DNA from 2 places in the Pantoea brenneri genome. Region 1 is predicted to be linked to the other one. Evidence: predicted binding sites of a transcription regulator. Region 1 holds the regulator's gene; the other holds the start of a gene.
What was found. The regulator sigma-54, encoded in region 1, starts transcription at its own class of promoters, with help from an activator protein. The targets are predictions, from matches to a motif close to GTTGGCACANNTTTCGCTNT.
Positions count from the first base shown of each region.

Region 1 (4,421 bases):
GACCCGTCCGGGCGGCGACAGCAAGAAAACCATCGTCGATGCGTACGGCAATCCTGCCACCTTCTACCAGATGCAGGACAGCGGCAAACCGGTGCAGGGCCATGCGGCAAAACTGCACTATGAACTGGCTAACGACTTTGTTGAACTGACCGGCAACGCCTTCATTGAGCAGCAGGACAGCAACATCAAGGGCGATCGCATTACCTATCTGGTGAAAGAGCAGAAAATGCAGGCTTACAGCCAGGGCCAGAATAAGCGCGTCACCACCGTGCTGGTGCCGTCGCAACTGCAGGATAAAGGTTCGTCCAACAGCGGAAAGAAGAGTAACTGATAGCTATGGCCACATTAATCGCAGAAAACCTGGCGAAGGCATATAAAGGCCGTCGCGTGGTAGAAGATGTCAGTCTGCAGGTAAAGTCAGGCGAGATTGTCGGCCTGCTGGGTCCCAACGGTGCCGGTAAAACCACCACCTTTTACATGGTGGTCGGCATTGTGCCGCGCGATGCGGGACGCATTATTATCGATGACGAAGATATCAGTATCCTGCCGCTGCATGCCCGTGCGCGTCGCGGTATCGGCTATCTGCCGCAGGAGGCCTCTATTTTCCGTCGCCTCAGCGTCTACGATAACCTGATGGCGGTTCTGCAAATCCGTGACGACCTCACCGAAGAGCAGCGTCAGGATCGCGCCAACGAGCTGATGGAAGAGTTTCACATTGAGCACCTGCGCGACAGCATGGGTCAGGCGCTCTCCGGCGGTGAACGTCGCCGGGTCGAGATCGCCCGCGCGCTGGCCGCCAACCCTAAATTTATCCTGCTGGATGAACCGTTTGCGGGTGTCGACCCGATCTCGGTCATCGACATCAAGAAAATCATTGAGCATTTGCGTGACAGCGGCCTTGGCGTGTTGATTACCGACCATAACGTGCGCGAAACCTTAGCGGTGTGCGAACGGGCATATATCGTCAGTCAGGGCCACCTGATCGCGCACGGTACGCCGAATGAAATTCTGGCAGATGAGCAGGTTAAGCGGGTTTATTTGGGTGAAGAGTTCAGACTCTGATAAGGTGTCGTAAATACTGATGTTTACCTGGGAACTACCATCCTGTCTATGAAGCAAGGTTTGCAACTCAGGCTCAGCCAACAGCTGGCGATGACACCGCAGTTGCAGCAGGCGATTCGTCTGCTGCAACTCTCTACGCTTGAACTCCAGCAGGAGTTACAGCTGGCACTGGAAAGTAATCCGCTGCTTGAACAAACCGACCTGCATGATGAAATCGACTCTCGTGAGGCTCCTGAAGGCGAAGCGCTGGATACCCGTGAAGCGCTTGAGCAGAAAGAGATGCCTGACGAGCTGCCGCTGGACGCGACCTGGGATGAAATCTACACCGCCGGCACGCCATCCGGGACCGGTACCGATTATCAGGATGATGAGTTACCGGTTTATCAGGGCGAAACCACCCAGTCACTGCAGGATTACCTGATGTGGCAGGTTGAGCTAACGCCATTTAGCGATACTGACCGCGCTATTGCCACTTCGATCGTGGATGCGATCGACGATACCGGATACCTCACCGTTTCGCTTGACGAGATCCTCGACAGCATCGGCAACGATGAGCTTGAGGCCGATGAAGTCGAAGCGGTGCTGAAACGCATTCAGCGCTTTGATCCGGTTGGCGTCGGTGCGCGCGATCTGCGCGACTGTCTGCTGGTGCAGCTGTCGCAATATGCGCCCGAGACGCCGATGCTGGCGGAAGCCCGCCTGATCGTCAGTGAACATCTGGATCTGCTGGCCAACCACGATTTTCGCAGCCTGATGCGGGTGACGCGCCTCAAAGAAGAGGTGCTGAAAGAGGCGATGATGTTAATTCAGTCGCTGGACCCGCGTCCCGGTCAGTCAATTAATACCGGTGAACCGGAATATGTGATCCCCGACGTGCTGGTGCGGAAAGTCGGCAGCCGCTGGACGGTTGAACTGAACGCCGACAGCGTCCCGCGCCTCAAGATCAACCAGCAGTATGCCGCCATGAGCGGGGCGACGCGTAACGACAGCGACAGTCAGTTCATTCGCAGCAACCTGCAGGAAGCGCGCTGGCTGATTAAAAGCCTGGAAAGCCGCAACGATACGCTGCTGAAAGTGACACGCTGTATTGTCGAGCAGCAGCAGGCCTTCTTTGAACAGGGCGAAGAGTTTATGCGCCCGATGGTGCTGGCCGATATCGCCCAGGCGGTTGAGATGCACGAATCGACCATTTCCCGCGTCACTACGCAAAAGTATCTGCACAGTCCGCGAGGCATTTTTGAACTGAAGTACTTTTTCTCCAGTCACGTGAATACTGAAGGTGGCGGCGAAGCCTCATCGACAGCCATTCGCGCACTGGTGAAAAAATTAATCTCGGCGGAAAATCCAGCCAAACCCTTGAGCGACAGTAAACTCACCTCCATGTTATCTGATCAAGGGATCATGGTGGCACGTCGTACCGTCGCCAAATACCGCGAGTCTTTATCCATCCCGCCATCGAACCAGCGCAAACAGCTGGTTTGACAGAAATGAGAAGGAAGACCTATGCAGCTGAACCTTACCGGGCAAAATGTTGAAATCACCGCACCACTGCGCGATTTCGTCAGCGGTAAATTTGCCAAACTGGAACACTATTTCGAACATATCAATCAGGTTTATATTGTGCTGAAAGTTGAGAAAGTCACCCAGGTGGCTGACGCAACGCTGCACATAAACGGTGGCGAGCTGCACGCCACGTCCGAAGCGGAAGATATGTATGCGGCGATTGACGGGTTGATCGACAAGCTCGCCCGTCAGCTGACCAAACACAAAGATAAACTGAAAAAACACTAACCTTCACGCTAGCTACGCGCGCCTGCCGCGCAGAGCCGACAGGATGGGGCGGATAATCCGCCCCGTTTTGTCATCTAAGCAAGCGCCATTTACTGCCAGCATCATGATACGCTGGTGGCTGATGGCCAGGTTAACTCGCAAGTGAAACGATAATGAACAACGATCTAACACTGGAATTGAGCACAGTGCTTTCGCCTGACTGCACCCGCAGCGGCGTACACTGCCAGAGCAAAAAACGCGCGCTGGAAATCATCAGCGAACTGGCCGCTAAGCAGCTCAACCTGCCGCACCAGACGCTTTTTGAAGCGATCCTCACCCGTGAACGCATGGGCAGTACCGGTATTGGCAACGGCATTGCCATACCACACGGTAAACTGGAAGAGGATACGCTACGTGCTGTCGGGGTGTTTATCAGCCTTGAACAGCCGATCGCGTTTGATGCCGTTGATAATCAGCCGGTCGATCTGTTGTTTGCCCTGCTGGTACCGGCTGACCAGTGCAAAACTCACCTGCACACCCTTTCACTGGTGGCGAAGCGTCTGGCGGATAAAACCGTCTGTCGCCGTCTGCGCGCCGCGCAAAGTGATGAAGAGCTCTATGCCATTATCACAGAAGGCCAGTCAGAGCAGTAAAGCGTCTTTACCGGCCGCGTGCCGGTTTTAAAACGGGAGAGAAGGTCATGGTGCTGATGATCGTGAGCGGTCGGTCAGGCTCGGGGAAGTCAGTGGCGCTACGCGCGCTGGAAGATATGGGTTTTTACTGCGTCGATAACCTGCCGGTGGTGCTATTGCCCGAGTTGGCCAACTCGCTGGCGGAGCGCAACATCTCGGCAGCGGTGAGCATTGACGTACGCAACATGCCTGAATCCCCTGAGATTTTTGAAACCGCGCTGAATAACCTGCCCGACTCATTTTCACCCCAGCTGCTGTTTCTTGATGCCGATCGTAATACCCTGATTCGCCGCTACAGCGACACCCGCCGTCTGCATCCGCTCTCCAGTAAAAATCTGTCGCTGGAAAGCGCCATTGATGAAGAGAGTGATTTGCTGGAGCCACTGCGTTCACGGGCCGATCTGATCATCGATACCTCAGAAATGTCGGTCCACGAACTGGCAGAGATGCTGCGTACCCGGCTGCTGGGCAAGCGTGAACGTGAGCTGACGATGGTGTTTGAGTCGTTTGGCTTCAAGCACGGCATCCCGATTGATGCCGATTATGTGTTTGACGTGCGCTTCCTGCCGAATCCGCACTGGGACCCTAAGCTGCGCCCTATGACCGGCCTCGATCGTCCGGTGGCTGCCTTTCTCGATCGCCATACCGAAGTGCACAACTTCATCTATCAGACCCGCAGTTATCTGGAACTGTGGTTGCCGATGCTGGAAACCAACAACCGCAGTTATCTGACTGTCGCTATCGGCTGTACCGGCGGGAAACATCGTTCGGTCTATATTGCAGAACAGCTGGCGGACTACTTCCGTTCACGCGGCAAGAATGTACAGTCACGTCACCGTACGTTGGAAAAGCGTAAATCATGACCGTTAAGCAAACTGTCGAAATCAAAAATAAACT
Region 1 covers NZ_JBCGBG010000003.1:161,649-166,069, reverse strand. Annotated here, with positions in the region: gene lptA (lipopolysaccharide ABC transporter substrate-binding protein LptA) at 1-331, shown strand, start outside; gene lptB (LPS export ABC transporter ATP-binding protein) at 337-1,062, shown strand; gene rpoN (RNA polymerase factor sigma-54) at 1,111-2,544, shown strand; gene hpf (ribosome hibernation promoting factor) at 2,566-2,853, shown strand; gene ptsN (PTS IIA-like nitrogen regulatory protein PtsN) at 3,006-3,485, shown strand; gene rapZ (RNase adapter RapZ) at 3,533-4,387, shown strand; gene npr (PTS phosphocarrier protein NPr) at 4,384-4,421, shown strand, end outside.

Region 2 (4,421 bases), on a different contig from region 1:
GATCTTCTCTTTCAGTGCCGGCTGGTCTTTCTTCAGGCCAATGAAGCAGGGCGAATCTTTCAGCATAAACTGGGCAACCGGTGCTTTGGCCGGGTTCTGACGGGCGATTGCTGCCACCACCAGGTTGCCGGTCGCGACATACTGCACCTGACCGGAAAGGTAAGCTGACAGCGTGGTGTTGTTATCTTCGTAACGTTTCACCTGAGCGTCCTTCGGCGCGACCTCACTCAGCACCATGTCCTCCACTGCGCCACGGGTTACGCCAATCGACTTGCCGCTCAGTGCCGCCGCCGATTTGATCTCTTCGCCTTTCGGCCCAAAGACACCGAGGAAGAACGGCGCATAGGCGCGGGTGAAATCGATCACTTTTTCACGCTCCGCGTTTTTGCCCATGCTGGAGATCACCAGATCGACTTTGTCAGTTTGCAGATAAGGCACCCGGTTGGCGCTGCTGACCGGCACCAGCTGTAACTTAAGTTTCATCTGCTTCGCCAGGTACTTCGCCATGTCGATGTCGTAACCCTGGGGTTGCAGATCGGTGCCGACTGAACCAAACGGCGGGAAATCCTGCGGCACCGCCACCCGGATCACGCCACGCTGCTGGATATCCTGCAGCTGATCGGCCAGCGCGCTGCCCGCCTGTGCCATCAGTAATGCCGCTGCCGCAACCGCCATCAAAACTTTTTTCATTATGCACCCCGGTGAGATTGTGTGAAACAAAAGATTCTTAAGCATGCATTCTGCAACTAATGTGCCAATCAGCGCAGCGGGAGAAAAAGGGTTAGATGGCAATGAGGTTGGGAGAAAAGCGGCCTGATAAGCCGCGAAATGCTGTCGAAAAAGGCTGTACTAAAATGGGGCAAGGCACCAAAACGGTGCCTGTTAGCGGTGCTCCAGCTCGTCAAACTGCTGGTAAAGATCGGCGATCTGATGAATACGCTGACGGCCCTGCGCCAGCATTTCATGCAGCAGCGCGTTGGCGATCAGGTTGATCAGGCTCATTGCCGAAGCGTAGCTGTCAAAAGCCGAGACGCTGTCGAGCGGCGCGCAGAGCTGCCAGCGTGCCAGCGCAATCACCGTTTGCGCCTGCGGCTCACACAGCGCCAGCAGCGGGATGCCGGCGGTTTGTAGCTGTTGCATCAGCGGGCGAATCATCCGGGTGCGGCGGCGGAACGCCATCACCACTACCATGTCATCCGGCGTGATATCCACCAGCTCTTCGGCCAGCGTCTGGCCCGGCTGCGGCAGAATATGCACCTGCGGCCGCGCCTGCATCAGCTGCTGACGCAGGTGCAGCGCCACCGGATAGGCGTTACGCATGCCGATAATAAAGACACGTTTTGCCTGCGCCAGCTGCTGGATCACCTCACCGAAATGCTGTGCATCCAGACTATTCACCCACTGCGTCAGGTTAGCCATTTCCTGCTTATAGTGCCGTGACAGTAAGGTGTTGCCCTGCACCGCATCGCGGTTATCAGTTAGCGGCATGCCGCTCTGACGCAGGGTGCGCAACTCATCACGCATCTCTTTGTACTTTTCATAACCCAGACGTTTAAACAACCGGCTGACAGTGGCTTTCGAAACGCCGCTAAGCCGCGCCAGCTCGGCGCTGTTGTAGCTGATCAGATCGTCAAAATGGTCAAAAACAAAGTCGGCAATCCGTTGCTCTTGCGGTGAGAGCTGGGAATAGTGGCTTCTGAGTCGTTCATCAAGCTGTTGCATAACAGGTCCTGTAACTTTTGTTTCAGCTGAAGCTAGCATAATTTGCGCCAGGTTAACGCGGCTGCAACCGCGGCCGGAATGAAAACTGGAACAGCTCTTGCTTTGTATACCGTTCTGTCACCCGATAACAGAACGAGAAAAGCATGATTCAAAGCAATATGGCCCCACAGGGGATGGCGGTGACGCCACACCATCTGGCCAGCGAAAGTGCGCTGGCGGTGCTGCGTGACGGCGGCAACGCCATTGAAGCGATGGTGGCGGCGGCATCAACTATCGCCGTGGTCTATCCACACATGAATGGCCTCGGTGGCGATGGCTTCTGGCTGATTATGCCGCCAGGCGGCGATCCTGTCGCGATTGATGCCAGCGGTGCAGCCGGATCGCTGGCTCACTTCGATTTCTACGGCGATCATCAACAGATTCCACACCGCGGCCCGAAAGCGGCATTAACCGTCGCCGGCACGGTCAGCGGCTGGCATGAAGCATTGCAGCTGGGCGCGGAGCTGGGAGCTGCCCCGCTGCCGCTGGCACGTCTGCTGCGCGATGCCATTCGCTATGCGGCCGATGGCATTCCGGTGACCGCTTCACAGACGGCCGCCACGGCGACCTTCCGCAACGAGTTACAGCATCAGCCCGGCTTTGCCGCCACCTTTATGCCTGATGGCGATGTGCCGCAGCCGGGCAGCCGCTTTACCCAGCCGGCGCTGGCGCAAACGCTGTGTCAGCTGACGGAGCAGGGGCTCGACAGTTTTTATCGCGGCCCGCTGGCGCGCCATCTGGCCAGTGAGATGTCAGCGCTGGGCATGCCGATCACCCTGGAGGATCTGCAACAGCAGCGCGCCCGCCGCTGTACTCCGCTGCATCTTTCACACAGCGAAGGCGATATCTGGAATATGACGCCGCCGACTCAGGGCATGGTGTCGCTGGCGATCCTTGGCATTACCGACGCGCTGGATATGGCTGACGCCAGTGAAGCGCAGACCGTACACCGCATCGTGGAAGCCACCAAAAAAGCCTTCGCGCTGCGTGATAAACACATTACCGATCCGCGCCACGTTACCGAAGATTTACAGGCGCTGCTCGACAGCGATCATCTCGCCACGCTCGCCAGTCAGATCGACGATCGCCAGGCGGCGCCCTGGGGTAACGGGCGGGGTCCGGGCGACACCGTCTGGATGGGCGTGATGGACAGCAGCGGCCTGGCCATATCGTTTATCCAGAGTATTTATCACGAATTTGGCAGCGGCGTGGTGCTGCCGGGCACCGGCATTACCTGGCAGAATCGCGGCGCGGCATTCAGTCTCGATCCCGATCACCTGCTGGCGCTGGCCCCCGGCAAGCAGCCTTTTCATACCCTTAATCCCGCTGCCGCGCGCCTGAAAGATGGCCGTACCCTGGTCTATGGATCGATGGGCGGCGATGGCCAGCCGCAAACCCAGGCGGCGATTTTCACCCGTCATGTGATTCAGGGCCTGCCGCTGCAACAGGCGGTCAGCGCACCGCGCTGGCTGCTGGGCCGCACCTGGGGTCAGTCTTCCGACTCACTCAAACTGGAGAGCCGTCTCGCACCGGAAACGGTGGAGCTGCTGCGGCAGTGGGGACATCAGGTCGAGCTGCTGCCGGCCTTCAGTGAATTTGTCGGCCATGCGGGCGCTATCGTGCGCCACAGCAATGGCATGTTTGAAGGTGCCAGCGATCCGCGCAGCAACGGCAGCGCCGCCGGTTTTTAACAGGAGCCAACCATGAATCAAGCTGACTGGACCCCCTATCTTGCTCACATGGAGCAGATGCTACAACTGGAGCTGGACGAAGCCCGGCGCGCAGAGCTGTTAATCCAACTGACGCGTATCGCGCAGATGGCCGCGCCGCTGATGGCCTTTCCGCTGGACGATCGACTGGAAGTCGCGGGAGTGTATCAGGCATGAAACTGAGCGACGTTTCGATTCAGACGCTGCGTCTGGCGATCCACAACGGCGAGATCAGCGCCAGAGAGGTGGCTGAAAACACACTGCAGGCGATTGAGCAGCACAATCCGCAGCTCAATGCATGGACTGAGGTCACCGGGCAGCGGATGCTGAAAGAGGCAGAGAGTATCGATACCAAGCGCCAGCGCGGTGAAGATCTGCCGCCGCTGGCGGGTATCCCCTACGCGGTAAAAAACCTGTTTGACGTTGCCGGCTACAGTACGCTGGCCGGAGCCAGCCTGTTCAGTCAACGGCCCGCCGCGCGTGCGGATGCGTTTGCCATTGACCGGCTGCGGCAGGCGGGCGCGATGCTGTCGGGCATGCTGAATATGGATGCCTACGCCTACGGCTTTACCACCGAAAACAGCCACTACGGCGCGACCCATAATCCGCGCGACCTGAGCCGCGTGGCGGGTGGCTCCTCGGGCGGCTCAGCCGCGGCGGTGGCGGCCGGTCTGGTTCATTTTTCACTTGGCACGGACACCAACGGCTCGATTCGGGTCCCCGCCTCGCTGTGCGGTACGTTTGGCCTGAAGCCGACCTTTGGCCGCCTGTCGCGTAGCGGCAGCCATCCGTTTGTCGCCAGCCTCGACCACATTGGCCCCTTCGCCCGCCGGGTCGACGATCTGGCGCTGGTCTATGATCAGCTACAGGGCGCAGACAGCAGCGATGCGTTTCAGGCCAGCCGACCCGCGGCTGCGACGCTGCCGACCCTGTCCCGCGGTGTGGAAGGGT
Region 2 covers NZ_JBCGBG010000001.1:2,265,385-2,269,805, forward strand. Annotated here, with positions in the region: gene AABB92_RS10765 (transporter substrate-binding domain-containing protein) at 1-690, opposite strand, end outside; gene hpxU (MurR/RpiR family transcriptional regulator HpxU) at 883-1,722, opposite strand; gene AABB92_RS10775 (gamma-glutamyltransferase family protein) at 1,866-3,452, shown strand; gene hpxX (oxalurate catabolism protein HpxX) at 3,465-3,647, shown strand; gene AABB92_RS10785 (AtzE family amidohydrolase) at 3,644-4,421, shown strand, end outside.
Region 2: the regulator sigma-54 is predicted to act here: its motif matches at 1,807-1,826, upstream of AABB92_RS10775 (gamma-glutamyltransferase family protein).